DNA from 4 places in the Streptomyces sp. NPDC096040 genome. Region 1 is predicted to be linked to each of the others. Evidence: riboswitches for the same ligand, from Rfam matches in the RefSeq annotation. Region 1 holds a riboswitch; each other region holds the start of a gene.

Evidence for each region. Region 1 has a riboswitch for cyclic di-AMP ahead of ABTY98_RS30995 (transglycosylase SLT domain-containing protein). Riboswitches for the same ligand answer to the same signal wherever they lie in the genome.
Region 2: it holds a riboswitch for cyclic di-AMP, as region 1 does, so the genes downstream of both, ABTY98_RS22505 (M23 family metallopeptidase) here and ABTY98_RS30995 (transglycosylase SLT domain-containing protein) in region 1, are expected to answer to the same signal.
Region 3: it holds a riboswitch for cyclic di-AMP, as region 1 does, so the genes downstream of both, ABTY98_RS09300 (transglycosylase family protein) here and ABTY98_RS30995 (transglycosylase SLT domain-containing protein) in region 1, are expected to answer to the same signal.
Region 4: it holds a riboswitch for cyclic di-AMP, as region 1 does, so the genes downstream of both, ABTY98_RS13920 (M23 family metallopeptidase) here and ABTY98_RS30995 (transglycosylase SLT domain-containing protein) in region 1, are expected to answer to the same signal.

Annotation. Positions count from the first base shown of each region.
Region 1 covers NZ_JBEOTA010000026.1:63,580-67,705, reverse strand. The annotation lists cyclic di-AMP (ydaO/yuaA leader) riboswitch at 1,255-1,452, shown strand; gene ABTY98_RS30995 (transglycosylase SLT domain-containing protein) at 1,456-1,941, shown strand; gene ABTY98_RS30990 (HAD family hydrolase) at 1,951-2,757, opposite strand; gene ABTY98_RS30985 (hypothetical protein) at 2,903-3,364, shown strand; gene ABTY98_RS30980 (FAD-dependent oxidoreductase) at 3,664-4,126, opposite strand, start outside.
Region 2 covers NZ_JBEOTA010000015.1:211,292-215,417, forward strand. The annotation lists gene ABTY98_RS22490 (dihydrofolate reductase family protein) at 1-258, shown strand, start outside; tRNA gene ABTY98_RS22495 (tRNA-Met) at 315-388, shown strand; gene ABTY98_RS22500 (PP2C family protein-serine/threonine phosphatase) at 569-1,678, shown strand; cyclic di-AMP (ydaO/yuaA leader) riboswitch at 1,924-2,082, shown strand; gene ABTY98_RS22505 (M23 family metallopeptidase) at 2,091-3,131, shown strand; gene ABTY98_RS22510 (aldo/keto reductase) at 3,288-4,126, shown strand, end outside.
Region 3 covers NZ_JBEOTA010000006.1:64,302-68,427, reverse strand. The annotation lists gene ABTY98_RS09310 (cytochrome P450 family protein) at 1-414, shown strand, start outside; gene ABTY98_RS09305 (transglycosylase family protein) at 630-1,643, shown strand; cyclic di-AMP (ydaO/yuaA leader) riboswitch at 1,838-2,009, shown strand; gene ABTY98_RS09300 (transglycosylase family protein) at 2,013-2,696, shown strand; gene eno (phosphopyruvate hydratase) at 3,063-4,126, shown strand, end outside.
Region 4 covers NZ_JBEOTA010000009.1:70,143-74,268, forward strand. The annotation lists gene ABTY98_RS13915 (alpha-galactosidase) at 1-1,225, shown strand, start outside; cyclic di-AMP (ydaO/yuaA leader) riboswitch at 1,539-1,702, shown strand; gene ABTY98_RS13920 (M23 family metallopeptidase) at 1,705-2,646, shown strand; partial or broken gene ABTY98_RS13925 (DUF6250 domain-containing protein) at 2,855-3,615, shown strand; gene ABTY98_RS13930 (SGNH/GDSL hydrolase family protein) at 3,704-4,126, shown strand, end outside.

The sequences.
Region 1 (4,126 bases):
CGGACGGCCATGTCTTCTCCGACCGACGTCACCTGCCCGGAGGTACCCCCTCCGCGGCCCGTCAAAGCCGACGGGGTTCAGATCGAGTCGATCCGTACCCGTACATCCGTCCCCTACAAGACCACGCACGACGACCTCCGCACCCCCCTTCATCCCCTTCGCCGTCCGAACGTCGTTCCCACGGGCGTGGTGCCCACGGACGGACGAGACCGCCCCCGCGCCGCTCGAAGACCTCCCCCGCCGAGCTCACCGACCGGACGGGCCCGCGCGGCCGCCGGCGCCGACCGTGCCCGATGGGTCATGGACATGCCTCGGCCGGCCGGCAGGCCCCGCGACCGTCGAGCGGCCGACATCCCCCGGGACGGCTGCATCTCGCTCCGGGTGACGACCCTCGCACCCGAGCCGCTCAAAGCGGTCGCCGTGGCCTACTCCACGGACGGCCGCTATGACAACGACGTGTGGGGCGGCGGAGGTTCCCCTCTCACGGTGGACACGCGCGCGTGGACTGCCGCCTCGCCCGCCGCCGGGTCGGCGGGCCCGCCCATCCCTCCCCCAACGTGACCGGAATCATGTACGCCCGCCGGGGCCCACGCACTTGAATTCCACGCCTGCTCCGCGGACTTGGCCGACCCGTCGCCGTCGAGGAATCCGAACGGACGTAGCCGTCGGGCGCCGACCTTCCGGCGCCGCGCTCGATCAGCGGCACGCGCGCGTACCCGGACCGTACGGAGTTCACGAGGGGCGCGCCGGAGATGCACACGACCGGATGAACCATCTGAACAGATGGACTGGACGAGCAGCGCCCACTGCCGACCCGCACCCGGTCGGGCCCGCCGGTTCGCCTACCGAGCCGGAATTCCGCCGAATTAGACAATTCGGGCAATACCCGAAATCGCCTGTGATGCACACCACTCCGCTTACCCCAATTAGGGCAATCCGCACGAATGACGGCCGAACGCTTTTCCATCGATGCCCGGAAAAACGGATTTCACGAATCGCCTATGTCGGATTTGCCGCGATTGCCACTTCGTGAAGTGGGTCACGTTGGTCGGGAGGCCGTAAAAGCCAGGACGAACCTTTCTTTCCGTTTCCTGTGGGCGAGTTGAGGCTTGGCAGCCGCAAAGGATCAAGTACCCCATACGACTCAGATCAAGGTCAATCGGTGTGTTGTGTGAATCCAGCACTTGTTCCGGACATGTGCTCTCGCATACGTTCCCGCTCGCCGGGCGGACGCCGAATCCTGCCGCCGCCCGTCGTGACCCATCGACGAGTCCATTCGCACGGCAGGAGCGGGGGATCCAGGTAAGTCGCGGGACCGGGCGGCCGACGTCAACGACGGACGTCGTACCGGAACGGCTAGGGGTGAAGTCGCCTCGCCTTCGGGCGGTGCGGCCGGGCACTCCCCGCGCCCGAACCCGACAGCTCACCTCGTAGGCGACGGAGAGGAACTTCGCCATGTCTGCTGCCGATCAGCACCGCCGTCCCCGCCGTAACCGCGTCGTCCGCACGCTTGCCATCGCCGGCACCGGCGCCGCCGTTCTCGCCCTCCCGCTCATCGGGGCGACCACCGCCTCCGCCGCCACCTCCACCTCGACGGCCTCGACGACGCTCGCCGGGTACCCGAACAACCTCGACGGCTGGATCCGCGAGTCGCTCGCGATCATGGCTGAAAAGAAGATCCCGGGCAGCTACAACGGCATCTACCGCAACGTGATCCGTGAGTCCTCCGGCAACCCGCGGGCCATCAACCTCTGGGACTCCAACGCGGCCGCCGGCATCCCGTCCAAGGGGCTGCTCCAGGTGATCGACCCGACGTTCAGCGCGTACCACGTGGCCGGCACGTCGTTCGACATATACGACCCGGTCGCGAACATCACCGCCGCCTGCAACTACGCCGCCGCGCGGTACGGCTCGATCGACAACGTGCACGGCGCGTACTGACCGGCGCCGTCAGCGGAAGAGTCTTTCGAGGACGACGGCGATGCCGTCGTCCTCGTTCGACAAGGTGATCTCGTCGGCCACCGTCTTGAGTTCGGGATGGGCGTTGGCCATCGCCACCCCGTAGGACGCCCAGTCGAACATGGGGATGTCGTTGGGCATGTCCCCGAAGGCGACGGCCTGTTCGCGGCTCAGCCCCAGATGGTCGGCGGCCAGCGCGAGCCCGGTCGCCTTGGTCACCCCGCACGGCTGGAGCTCGACGGTCCCCGGCCCCGACATGGTGACCGTCGCCAGCGACCCCACCACCGAGCGCGCGGTCGCCGCCAGCTCGTCATCGGACAGGGTGTGGTGCCGTAGCAGCACCTTGCTGATGGGCGCGCACCACAGGTCGTCGCGCCGGCCGACGCGCAGCGCGGGCAGCGTGGGGTGCGGCATCAGATAGCCCGGCTCGATGAGCGTGAGCCCGTCCACGCCGTCCTGGTCGACCGCCGCGTACACCTGTCCGACCTCGGCCTCGATCTTGCCGAGGGCGGTCTCCGCCAGCTCCCGGTCCAGGGTGACCGACCACAGCAGCCGGGCTGTGCCGGCGTCGTACACCTGCGCTCCCTGGCCGCAGACCGCGAGTCCCGTGCAGCCGAGGTCGTCCAGGAGGGGGCGCACTCTCGGCGCGGGGCGCCCGGTCACGACGAGATGCCGGGCGCCGGCCCGGCCGGCCCGCGCGAGCGCGGCGAGCGACCGTTCCGACAGGGTGTCGTCGGTGCGCAGCAGCGTGCCGTCCAGGTCGGTGGCGATCAGTGAGTACGGGGTGGGTGCGACCATGATCAGAGAATACGGACAGCACGCCCCTGAGACTCACTGTGCGTTTCGGCCTCAAGTGGCGCCCGCTGCCTCAGTGATGGGGCCTTGTCAGTGGGCCGCGTTACGTTGGCGGTGGGTTGATGGCACCGATCGGACGGGGGCGGCCATGGTGACGGTTGGACCGGGAGACTCCCGCGCGCGTCTGCTGGAATCGGCGTCCGAGGTGCTGGAGCGGTTTCCCCGGGCGCTGCGGCCGGAGATCTACGCCGTCGTTCCGCATCCGGCGTGTCGACGACGGCGAGCTCAGACCGTACGTGGCGGCCGGCTGCAACACCGAGAGCCAGTACGAGGCCGAACGGGACCCGGCGGACCCGGCGAGGCGCGCTGGAACTACGGGCGTTGGATCCTCGGCGGCTTCGAGATGCTCGGCAACTGTCCCGAGGACCCGGTCGGCGGCGTGCTGTCCACCGAGGAGGTCCGGCGGCTCGGACTCTGGTTCGACGGGTACGGCGAGAACGCCGAACTGGACGCGGGGCGCGAGCCGTTGGGGCTGCACTTCGCCGACCCGTGCATACGGCTGGCACATGATCCGCACGGCGGGGGCCGCATCGAGAAGGTCCTCGGGTGACCGCTGCCGGTGGTGGTCTTACATGTACTGCCCGGGATCGGAGGCCGAGGCCACGGAAGCGGCCAATCCGCCCGAGACGATCGAGGAGTTCCTGACCTGGCAGCTGCGGCCGAGGCCGCGTAGCCCCGGGGCGGGGTGGCGGGCCGGCCCCGAGGGCGGGGTGGCAGGCGGGCCCTGGGGGCGGGGTGACAGGCCCCGCCCCCGGAGGTGGGTGTCGGCGCGGATCCAGGGGTGGCTGCCGCCTGGCCCCGAGTGCGGGTGGGCGGGGCCGGATCCGCGAGCGGTGGGCGAGGCGGGCGTCAGGCGTGGGCAGCCGCCAGGTGTTTGGCCAGGCGCGGCGAGGCGAACTCCGTACCGCACACGAACCGCATCACCGGGCCGTACGACGCCGCCGCGGGCAGGCCGGTGAAGTACAGGCCGGGCACGGAGGAGACGTATCCGGCGCCCAGTTTCGGGGCGCCGCGGCTGACTGCGACGCGGGTGCGCAGCTCGGGGCCGAGGAAGTCCATCGCCGCGGTGTCCACGCGGTAGCCGGTGGCGGCGACGACATGGTCGGCGGTGAGCCGGTCGGTACGGCCGTCGTGGGTGCGGACGGTGAGGACCGGGGCGCCGTCGGAGGTGTCGGCGCCGGTCACGCCGGCGACCTCGTGGACCTGGACCTTGCCCTCGAAGCGGTCGCGCAGCCACCAGGCGCCGAGCGGGCCGAGCACCCGGCGGACCAGGTAGTGGCGGGTCCGCGCGGGGAGGTAGCGGTAGGGGTGC
Region 2 (4,126 bases), on a different contig from region 1:
GCCGACCCCCGGCTGGCCACGGCCACGGTCTACACCAGCCTCGAACCCTGCACCCACCGCTCCTCCCGGCCGCACCCCTGCGCCGAGCTGATCCTCCGGGCCGGGGTACGGCGGGTGGTGACGGCGTGGCGCGAGCCGGACACCTTCGTCGAGGCGGCCGACGGGACGGGGACGCTGCGGGAGGCGGGGGTGGCGGTGCTGGTGCTGGGCGAGTACGAGGACCTGGCGAAGACCCCCAACGCGCACCTGCTGAGCTGACCTCTCTTAACCCGTGTGACTCCCACGCTTCTGATGGCGTATGCTGGTGTCAACGACGCGGGGTGGAGCAGCTCGGTAGCTCGCTGGGCTCATAACCCAGAGGTCGCAGGTTCAAATCCTGTCCCCGCTACTGAATGACCAGGGCCGGAATCCAAGAACGAGGATTCCGGCCCTGAGTCATATACCGGCACGATACCGGTGCGTGTTCCTCATCACACCCGTCCGTACTCATCCGCCCGGCCCACACCACTCGCCCCCGCTGACTCGCAGCAGCAAACCTGGACGGACACACATTGGACACAGGGGACATATGGGGAGTCGTACCGTGGGCCCTGCAGAGGCGCAGGAGGACGGGTCCGCAGCCGTCCGCACCCTGGCCCGTTTCCTGCCCGCCCTGCTGATCGTCGTCGGCGTCTGTTACGACGCCCTCACCCCGCAGGCGTTCACGCCCGTCCCCTTCTTCACGGCCGCCCCGCTGATCGCCGCGCCCCTCTCCTCCCTCCGCACCACCGTCCTGACCGGCCTCGCGTCCTTCCTCGCCGCCTACGCCGTGCACGTCCGCCACACCTTCCGCCCCGACGTCGACACGGTCACCGAGGCCCTCACCGTGGCCACCGTCGCCGCCCTCGCCGCCGGCATCAACCAGGTCGTCCGCATCGGCGACCAGCGCCTCGCCTCCGCCCGCGAGATCGCCGAGGCCGCCCAGCGGGCCGTTCTGCCCGAGCCCGCCGAGCGGATCGGCGGCTTCGAGATCGCCGCCTGCTACGAGGCGGCCCAGGAGGGCACCTTCATCGGCGGCGACCTCTATGCCGTCCAGGACACTCCGTACGGCGTACGACTGGTCGTCGGCGACGTCCGCGGCAAGGGCATGGGCGCGGTCGCCGCCGTCGCCGTGGTCATCGGCGCGTTCCGGGAGGCCGCCGAGCAGGAGGCCACGCTGGAGGCGGTGGCGGGACGGCTGGAGCGGGCGCTGGCCCGCGAGGGCGTCCGGCGCGGCGGCGTCGACGCGTTCGAGGGGTTCACCACCGCCGTACTCGCCGAACTGCCGCACGGCGACGGCACGGTGCGGGTCGTCAACCGCGGCCATCCGCCGCCCCTGCTGCTGCACGGCGACGGCAAGGTGTCCCCGGTACGGGTGCCCGAGGCCGCGCTGCCGCTCGGGATGGGCGAGTTGGGGGCCTGGCCCGACCGGGCCGCCGAGCATCCGTTCCCGAGCGGGGCCACACTGCTGCTGCACACCGACGGCCTCTCCGAGGCGCGGGACGCGCACGGCCGGTTCTACGATCCCAAGCAGCGGCTGACCGGCCGTACCGTCACCTCCCCCGGGCAGCTGCTGGCCCGGCTCGCGGCCGAGGTGCGCCGGCACACCGGCGGCGGCATGACCGACGACATGGCGCTGCTCGCCGTACGCCGGCCCTGATCGTTGTTACGCCCTGTGTTCGGACGACCGCCCTCCGCGTATCGGCTGAGTCACCATCAAAACGTGTGTGACTGCTGAGCCGAACAGAACGCATGGTCAACTCGACCGTTTTTGACCGATCGTGGCAGGTAAGTCCATGCTTCGAAAGCTTAATGATCAAGGCGAACAGCTTGGATTCTGACAGCCGGGTCTATTAACGTTCGATAACGCAGCGCGGTCGTCCCAGCCGTCACCCGCGACGGCTCCGCGCGCACGCGCCGAATCCCGCAAGGGAACCGGGGAACCACCACCTTGGGGTGAATCGCACGGCTGCCGCCGGTAGAAAACGGCCGGTATACGCGCGTAGGAGACCTTCCCGCTCCGAACCCGTCAGCTAACCCGGTAGGCGGCGGAAGGAAAGGAGTGCGCCCGCGTGGCGTCCAACCGGCCTGCTCCGACAGCCCCCTTCGTGCCCAGCCAGCGTCAACCCGAGACCTACGGCTATGGCGGCTACCGCACCGACGAGGGCCCTTGGGAGGAGTGGAACCCGACCGAGGAGTCCCTCGCCCCGGTACGCGGCCGGCACCGGGTCGCCAAGCAGCGCGGCGGCGGGCTCGCCCGCAGCTCCACGGTCCTCGGCGTCGGCGTCATCGCCGCCGTCGGCGCGGGCGGCATGGCCAGCGCCAACACCGGCAAGCCGCCGGTCTCCATCTCCCTGCCCGACCTGCCGTCCTCCGTCGGCACCCTGCTCGGCGAGGACGGCGGCCACAAGGCCACCCAGACCGCGCTCAGCAGCGTCACCACGACGGCCGCCACCGACGCGGACTCGTCCTCCTCCTCCGACGCCGGCGAGGCGCTGCGCAGCCGGATCATCGCCCAGGCCGAACAGCAGCAGACCCAGATCGACGTCAAGGCCAGTGCCAAGGCCGTGGCCGCCGCCGACAAGGCGGTCTCCGACGCGGAGGCCAAGGCGGAGAAGGCGGCCGCCGCCAAGGCCGCCGACGCCAAGGACAAGGCGGAGGCCGCCGAGAAGCAGAAGACCGAGCAGCAGCGGCTCGCGGAGCTGGCCAAGCAGTACACGCTGCCGGTCGTCTCATACACGATCACCGGCACCTTCGGACAGGCCGGCTCCATGTGGGCCTCCGGCTACCACACCGGCCTCGACTTCGCCGCCCCCACCGGCACGCTGATCAAGGCCGTCCACAGCGGCACCGTCACGGAGGCCGGCTGGGCCGGCTCGTACGGCTACCGCACGATCATCACCCTCGACGACGGCACCGAGCTGTGGTTCTGCCACCAGTCATCGATCGGCGTCAAGGTCGGCCAGAAGGTCGCCACCGGTGACGTCATCGGCCGCGTGGGCGCCACCGGCAACGTCACCGGCCCGCACCTCCACCTGGAGGTCCACCCGAACGGCCAGGCCACCGCCATCGACCCGATGACCTGGCTGCGCGGCAAGGGCCTCAACCCCTGACGGACCCCACCGATCCCCGGCGGCCCTGACGACACCCCCCCGACGTCAGGGCCGCCGGTCCGGTGCGCCCACGGAGCTCCCGGGCGCCTTCCGCTTTTACGAGAACTTCGTATTGCGCTGGCATGGGACCCCTGGTCACCGGTGTTGAACTGAAGCATGACTGCTTCTTCCGGTTCTTCTTCCTTCCGTAAGCTCGGCGCCTCCGACCTGGAGGTCTTCCCGCTCTGCCTCGGCGGCAACGTGTTCGGCTGGACCGCCGACGAGGCCGCCTCCTTCGCCGTCCTCGACGCGTACACGGCCGCGGGCGGCAACTTCGTGGACACCGCCGACTCGTACTCGGCCTGGATCGAGGGCCACAAGGGCGGCGAGTCCGAGACCGTCATCGGCAGGTGGGTCAAGGCACGCGGCAACCGCGACGACGTCGTCATCGCGACGAAGGTCAGCCAGCACCCCGAGTACCAGGGCCTGTCGGCCGCCAACATCAAGGCCGCCGCCGACGCGTCCCTGCGCCGGCTCGGCACCGACTACATCGACCTGTACTACACGCACTTCGACAAGCCCGAGATCCCGGTCGAGGAGATCATCGGCGCCCTGGACGAGCTGGTGCGGGCGGGCAAGGTCCGCCACATCGCCGCCTCCAACATCACCGCCGAGCGGCTCCAGGAGTCCCTGGACCTCTCCGACCGCGAGGGCCTCGCCCGGTACGTCGCCCTCCAGCCCCACTACAACCTGGTCTCCCGCGACACCTACGAGGGCCCGCTCCAGGACCTGGCCTCCCGCACCGGCCTCGCGGCGGTCCCGTACTTCTCGCTGGCGTCCGGCTTCCTCACCGGCAAGTACCGCCCCGGTACGACGGTCGACAGCGCCCGTGCGGGCCGCGCCGCGCAGTACCTGGAGACCGAGCGAGGCCAGAACGTCCTGACCGCCCTCGACGAGATCGCCGAGGCCCACAAGGCCCCCATCCCCACGGTCGCCCTGGCCTGGCTGGCCGCCCA
Region 3 (4,126 bases), on a different contig from region 1:
GGGCTGCTGGAGACCGGTGTCGAGGAACTGCTGCGCTACGACGGGCCGGTGGAGCTGGCCACCTGGCGGTTCGCCACCGAGCCGCTCGGCATCGGCGGGCAGCGCATCGCGCCAGGCGACCCGGTCCTCGTCGTACTCGCCGCCGCGGACCGGGACCCGGAGCGGTTCGCCGAGCCGGACACGCTCGACCTCGCACGCCGGGACAACCAGCACCTCGGATACGGCCACGGCATCCACTACTGCCTGGGCGCCCCGCTCGCCCGCCTGGAAGGACAGACCGCGCTCGCCACCCTCCTCGGCCGTCTCCCCGACCTGCGACTCGCGGTGGCGGAGAGCGAGTTGCGCTGGCGCGGCGGGCTCATCATGCGCGGACTGCGCACGCTCCCCGTGGAGTTCACTCCCGACGGCCGATGAGCCCACCACCGGCACCCACCACGGCATCCGCCACCGGCACGCCTCCCTCCGGCCTCCCACCGGCAAAGATGACCAGTGTTCAAGTCTGTGATCTTCACGTGATCTGCGCGGCATTAACTTGTGACAAGTGATCGTCTGCCTATACGTTCACCCATCAGTGCGACGCCCCGGCGGGACCCGTCGCCGGTCACCGCTGTCGCTCGAAAGGTTTCCGCATGCTCTCCGGGAACGGTCGTCACCGTCGCCCCCGTCAGGCTCCGGCCATCCTCGTCGCGGCCGGCGTGACCGGCTCCGCCATCGCCATCCCGCTCCTCGGGGCGGCGAGCGCCAACGCGGCCGACGGCAGCACCTGGGACCGGGTGGCCGAGTGCGAGAGCGGCGGCTCCTGGAGCATGGACACCGGCACCGGCTACTACGGCGGCCTGCAGATGTCCCAGGACGACTGGGACCAGTACGGCGGCCAGGAGTACGCCACCACGCCGGACCAGGCGAGCCGTTCACAGCAGATCGCCGTCGCCGAGAAGATCCTCGCCGACCAGGGCACCAAGCCCTGGCGGACCTGTGCCCTGCTCGCCGGGCTCTCCTCGGACGACGCCTCGGTGAACGTCGACACGGGCCTCGACGGATCGGACAACACGTCGGGCTCCTCCGACTCGTCCTCCGGGTTGTCAGATTCGTCCTCTTCATCTGATTCATCCGGTTCATCTGATTCCGGCTCGTCCAACTCCTCCTCGGGTGCCGCGAACTCCGGAGCCGGCTCCGCCACCCCGTCCCCGAGCGCGAGTGAGGACTCGGGTACGGGCGCCCCTGCCGACTCCACCAAGGCGGACAAGTCGGGATCCAACGGCTCCGGCACCTCGAAGGCGAGCGAGAACCCCGTCGTCGCGTCCGAAGCCGATGAGTCGGACGATTCATGGCAGACCGGCGGCTCTTGGAGCCTGGTCGACACGGGAGCCGTGAGTGGCGGCGGCAAGCATCGCGGCGGCTCGGCGGACGAAAACGTGACAAACGGTCAGAGTGCGACTTCTTCCGGCCGTCACGCCTCCCGTGACGCCGGCACCTACGCCGTCCGGGACGGCGACACCCTCGCCTCCATCGCCGACTCCCTTGACCTCGACGGAGGATGGCGCGCGCTCTATGCCGCCAACAAGGCCGACATCGGCACCGACCCGAACCACATCGCCCCCGGTCAGACCCTGAAGCTCGGCACTGAAACGGACGAAGACTAGCGGGAGTTGGCGCTCTCGAACCGCCCCACTTAGAAGTCAAATGTCCGGTTTGGTGAAAGTGTGGGATGAGTCTCAGAAGCCCTGATCATCTTTGAAATTCACCTGATCGCCTGTTTACGGTCAAGGCCGCTCGTCACCACGAGCCCCGGCCGTCGCAACGCCGAGTCCTGCCAGCGACTGCCCGGGAACAGTCGTCGCGTCAAGCGCCGTAGGCAGGAGCGGGGGACCCAAGGTAAGTGCCGGGACCGGTAGTTGAGGCTGCCGTGTCCGGCTCGGGGTGAAGCCGCGCACCGCGAGGTGCGCGGCAGGGCAACTCAACCGGCCCGAACCCGACAGCTCACCTCGCAGGCGTCGGTGAGGGGATCCACCATGCTGTTTTCCGGCAAGGGCAAGCACCGTCGTCCGTCCAAGGCCACCCGCGCCGCCGCGCTCGCCGGCGTGACCGGTGTCGCCATCGCCGCCCCGCTGATGGCGTCCGGCACCGCCTCCGCCGCCACCGCCTCCGAGTGGGACGCCGTCGCCCAGTGCGAGTCCGGCGGCAACTGGGCCATCAACACCGGCAACGGCTACTACGGCGGTCTGCAGTTCTCCGCCTCCACCTGGGCCGCGTACGGCGGCACCCAGTACGCCGCGCAGGCCAACCAGGCCGGCAAGGCGCAGCAGATCGAGATCGCCGAGAAGGTCCTCGCCGCGCAGGGCAAGGGCGCCTGGCCGGTCTGCGGCACGGGCCTGTCCAGCGCCGCCTACACCGGCAGCAGCTCGTCCTCCAGCTCCAGCTCGTCGAACAGCGGCGCCAGCAGCCGTACGACCGACACCCAGGCCGCCTCCCGCTCCGCCGAGCGTCCGGCCGCCAAGAAGACCGTCACCACCCCGACCGGCAAGAAGGTCAAGAAGGGCGACGGCGAGTACAAGGTCGTCAAGGGCGACACGCTCAGCTCGATCGCCGAGAAGCACAAGGTCAAGGGCGGCTGGCAGGCGCTGTTCAAGCTGAACAAGGACATCGTCGACGACGCCGACTTCATCTACCCGGGTCAGCAGCTGCACCTGAAGTAAGCGCCCGCGAAGTAATAGGCGGGCGCCAGCTGAACCACAGCGCCCGCACAGCCGTGCTCCTCACAGTGAGGAGCACGTGAGGGCCACCCCCGTCCCCCCACGAGCCCCCGCTCCGGTGCGTTTTCCCCCGTACGCACCGGGGCGGGGTTTCTCTTTGCCGTCCTCTTCTTGACCCGCTCTTCTTCCGTTCTTCATCGGGCCCCCCTTTGTTCCGCGCGTGAACAATGAGTACCGTCTGTGTGTCCACGGGCCGGTCGGTCGGCCGGCTGACGGCCCCGGGACGGTTAGGCTCTAGTCGCAAGGCTGAGCAAGGGCCGACAAGGCCCGCGTGCGCCCGCACAACCAGCGTCACATCCCAAGAAGGAGATGCTCGTGCCGTCCATCGACGTCGTCGTAGCCCGGGAAATCCTGGACTCCCGAGGCAACCCCACGGTCGAGGTCGAGGTCGGCCTCGACGACGGCAGCACGGGTCGTGCCGCCGTCCCGTCCGGCGCCTCCACGGGCGCCTTCGAGGCCATCGAGCTCCGCGACGGTGACCCCAACCGCTACCTGGGCAAGGGCGTCGAGAAGGCCGTCCTCGCCGTGATCGAGCAGATCGGCCCGGAGCTGGTCGGCTACGACGCCACCGAGCAGCGCCTGATCGACCAGGCCATGTTCGACCTGGACGCCACCGACAACAAGGGCTCGCTCGGCGCCAACGCCATCCTCGGCGTCTCCCTCGCCGTCGCCCACGCCGCCTCCGAGGCCAGCGACCTGCCGCTGTTCCGCTACCTGGGCGGCCCCAACGCGCACCTGCTGCCGGTGCCGATGATGAACATCCTCAACGGCGGCTCGCACGCGGACTCCAACGTGGACATCCAGGAGTTCATGATCGCCCCGATCGGCGCGGAGTCGTTCTCCGAGGCGCTGCGCTGGGGTGCCGAGGTCTACCACACCCTGAAGAAGGTCCTGAAGAACAAGGGCCTGTCCACCGGCCTCGGCGACGAGGGCGGCTTCGCCCCGAACCTGGAGTCCAACCGCGCGGCCCTCGACCTCATCCTCGAGGCGATCAAGCAGGCCGGATACGTCCCGGGCGAGCAGATCGCGCTGGCGCTCGACGTCGCCGCGTCCGAGTTCTACAAGGACGGCAAGTACGAGTTCGAGGGCAAGTCCCGCTCGGCCGCCGAGATGACCGAGTACTACGAGGAGCTCGTCTCCGCGTACCCGCTGGTCTCCATCGAGGACCCGCTGTTCGAGGACGACTGGGCCGGCTGGAAGGTCCTCACCGACAAGCTCGGCGACAAGGTCCAGATCGTCGGCGACGACCTCTTCGTCACCAACCCGGAGCGCCTGGCCCGCGGCATCGAGGACGGCGCCGCCAACGCGCTGCTCGTCAAGGTGAACCAGATCGGCTCGCTCACCGAGACCCTGGACGCCGTCGAGCTTGCCCA
Region 4 (4,126 bases), on a different contig from region 1:
CCAGCGGGCGTACATCATCCCGGACGCAGACCGGGACCGGCCGGTGCTGTTCAACTCCTGGGAGGCCACCACCTTCGACATCTCCGAGGAGCAGCAGGCCACCCTCGCCCGGCGGGCCGCCGCGATCGGCGTCGAACTGTTCGTGGTCGACGACGGCTGGTTCGGCGCCCGCACCAGCGACCGCGCGGGCCTCGGCGACTGGACGCCCAACCCCGACCGCTTCCCGAAGGGGCTCAAGCCCCTCGCGGACTATGTGCACGCCCTCGGCATGCAGTTCGGCATCTGGGTCGAACCCGAGATGGTCAACGCGGACAGCGACCTGTACCGCGCGCACCCCGACTGGGTCCAGTACCAGCAGGGACGGAAGCGGACGGAACTACGCAATCAGCTCGTCCTCAACCTCGCCCGCGAGGACGTCCAGGAGTACCTCTGGGGACAGCTGGACACCCTGCTGTCCAGCGCCCCGATCGACTACGTCAAGTGGGACTTCAACCGCTGCTTCACCGACGCGGGCTGGCCCGGCGAGCCGTATCCGCAGCGCCTGTGGGTCGACCACGTCCGCGGGCTGTACGCCCTGCTCGACCGGCTCCGGGCAGCGCACCCGAACGTCGCCATCGAGTCCTGCTCCGGCGGTGGCGGCCGGATCGACCTCGGCATCATGAGCCGCACCGACGAGGTGTGGACCTCCGACAACACCGACCCGCTGGACCGGCTCGCCATCCAGCACGGCTTCAGCCAGATCCATCCCGCCCGGGTGATGTCCGCCTGGGTCACCGACAGCCCGAACCATCAGCTCAACGGCCGGGTCAGCTCGCTGCGTTTCCGCTTCGTCAGCTCCATGGCGGGGGCGCTCGGCGTCGGCGGCGACCTCTCGCAGTGGACCGAGGAAGAGCTCGCCGAGGCCGGCCGCTGGGTGAAGCTCTACAAGGACATCCGGCCCCTGGTGCAGCGCGGCGACCAGTTCCGGCTGCGGCCGCCGACCGGCGGGCTCAGCGCGGTGCAGTACACGCTCGGCGACGAGACCGTGGTCCTCACCTGGCTCCAGGCGCAGAGCTACGGCGAGCCGATGCCGGCACTGCGACTGCAGGAGCTCGACCCGACAGCGTCGTATGAATGCCGCGAAACGGGCGAAGTGCACCGAGGTGCTGTTCTGTTGCATCACGGGCTGCGCACAGAGCTGCATGGCGACCTGGATGCGGCAGTTCTCCGGCTGCGCCGCATCTGAGTCTTCTGTCCGAATTGGCCCCTTCATTGCAACTCGCCCTGGAATAGAGGGACGTGGCGTGACGTGACGTGCGTGAGGAGCGCCATATTCGTGACCGTCCGTCGCGCGTCATGTCCACGTAATTACCGTGCTTTTCAAGGGGATCAGGAAAGCGAGGAAAGCCGGAATACACGGAGGGTGACCGGGAATTCCCGTAACGGATCAAGCGAAACTCGGACAGGCGGAACCGGTGGCTTGTCCGGGTGCGTCTTGCTCGCTTACGTTCGCCACGCATCCGGGCGGAACGCCGAACCCTGCCACCGCCCGGAGTCCCCACACACACTCACCCGTGCACGGCAGGAGCGGGGGACCCACCAGGTATGACCGCCTGTTCCGGTTCCCGGGACGGCTAGGGGTGCAGCCACGTCTTCCCGCGTGTGCCGGGCAGCTCCAGCCCGGACCCGACAGCTCACCTCGCGGGCGCCGGAGGGGAATGCGTCATGCCCGCGAAGGGTAAGCACCGCCGCCCCAAGACCCAGCGTTTCACCCGCTCCATGGCCGTCGCCGGAACCGGTGGCGCCGCGCTGGCTCTGCCGCTCATGGGGGCCACCGGCGCCCACGCGGCCACCGCGCAGTCCGTTTCCGAAAAGGCCACGCAGTCGCTTCCGACCATCGAGAAGACGGCTGTACGGAAGGCCGCCGTTCAGAAGTCCGCCACCGAGAATTCCACACACCACACCTACACGGTGGTGCCCGGCGACTATCTCTCGAAGATCGCCCGCGAGCAGAACGTCGACGGCGGCTGGCACCGGCTCTACGCCGACAACTGGCAGGCCATCGGCGACAACCCCTCGCTGATCCACCCCGGTCTCAAGCTCACCCTCAGCGGCCGTCACACGACGACGACACGGACCCCGAACTCGGACTCCCGATCCGAGACGCGGTCCCACTCGCGGTCGTCCACCCCCTCCTCGTCCTCGTCGTCGTCCTCGAACTCGGCCTTCCCCTCGGGCACGTCGACAACGACGGCCTCCGGCTTCACCCTCCCGGTCACCGGTGCCACGGTCGGCACCGGCTACCACGTGGCCGGCAGCATGTGGTCCAGCGGTTACCACGCCGGTGTCGACTTCGTCGTCCCGACCGGCACCCCGGTCAAGGCCGTCGGCGCGGGCACGGTCGTCACGGCCGGCTGGGGCGGTTCCTACGGCAACCAGGTCGTCATCAGGCTCGCCGACGGCTACTACGCGCAGTACGGCCACCTCTCCGCGCTCTCCGTCTCGGTCGGCCAGACCGTGACCGCGGGCAAGCAGATCGGCCTCTCCGGTGCCACCGGCAACGTGACCGGCCCGCACCTCCACTTCGAGATCCGGACCACCCCCGACTACGGCTCGGACGTCGACCCGGTCGCCTACCTCCGTTCGAAGGGCCTCGCCGTCGGCTGACCAGGCGCCTTCACCGATCTGACACGCACTCCGAAGGCCGGACCCCCGATCCCCGGGTCCGGCCTTCGGCGCGTTGCTTTCTCGTGGCAGGAGTGCTCGGGTCGTCGACAGCGAAGGCGGGGCGGCGGCACAGCGATCCCGCCGGGTCCAAGCGCTTTCCGCTCATGCGCTCGCCCTCACTCGCGCCCCGACGGAAGGAACCCGCCGTATGACGACCACCCGCCGAGGCTTCGGAGCCCTGGCCGCCGGAGCCGCCCTCGCGGGCTTCGTACCCGCTTGGCATGCGAGCGCCGCGCCCCGGCATCGCCCGGCTGATCGCCCACGACGACTTCCGCCACGGCCTCGGCCAGTGGTTCGTGGAACTGGAGCAGGCCGGCACCGTCGCCGCCTCGCACGGGATCCTGGAGGTCGACGTGCCCGCCGGCGCCACCGTCTGGAGGGGCCGTACGTCCTGGAGTACACCGCCACACCGGTGTCGGCGGGCGGCGCCAACGACCGAGTCTCTGACCTCGACAACTTCTGGAACGCCACCGACGTCCGTTCCCCTCACGACCTCTTCGTCCATCCCGCGCGGTGGCGTGCTCGCCGAGTACGACTACCTGAAGACGTACTACGCCGGCTACGGCGCCGACTACAGCACCACGACCGGGCTCCGCCGTTACGTCGGCGAGCCCGGCGTACGGCCGCTGGTCCACGACCACACCGAACCGCTCCTGGTCGCGAACCGGCCCAACCGTGTGCGAATCGTCTCCGACGGCGCGGCTGTGCAATGGTGGAACAACGGCCGACCGGTGTTCCACCACACCGACCTGGAGCCCCTGCACGCGTGGGTACTTCGCCTTCCGTGCCACCTGGAGTCACTTCAGGTTCAGCGACTTCGACGTCTGGCGATCATCACCTCAACGTCGCTGGTCAGGGCCTTATTCCAACCTTGGTGAAGTATTTAGAAGTGTCTTATCTCACCGCTAGTCAACCCCTTATTACGGTCGCGTAGGTCACAGTCGAAGGTGAATCATGGTCCGATGTGGCAGACGATTCGAAGAGTGACAAGGCATCAGTGATCGGGTCGTACGTGGCGGTGGGGGACAGCTTCACCGAGGGTGTCGGCGACCCCGGCCCCGACGGGGCGTTCGTCGGCTGGGCCGACCGGTTCGCGGTACTGCTGTCGGACCGGCGGCCCGAGGGCGACTTCGAGTACACCAACCTCGCGGTACGCGGGAAACTGCTCGACCAGATCGTGGCGGACCAGGTGCCGCAGGCCCTGGAGCTCGCCCCGGACCTGGTCTCCTTCTGCGCGGGCGGCAACGACATCATCCGCCCCGGCACCGACCCCGACGAGGTGGCCGAGCGGTTCGAGCGGGCCGTGGCCCAACTGACCGAAGCCGCCGGCATGGTACTGGTGACCACCGGCTTCGACACCCGTGGCGTGCCCGTCCTCAAGCATCTGCGCGGCAAGATCGCCACCTACAACGGGCATGTC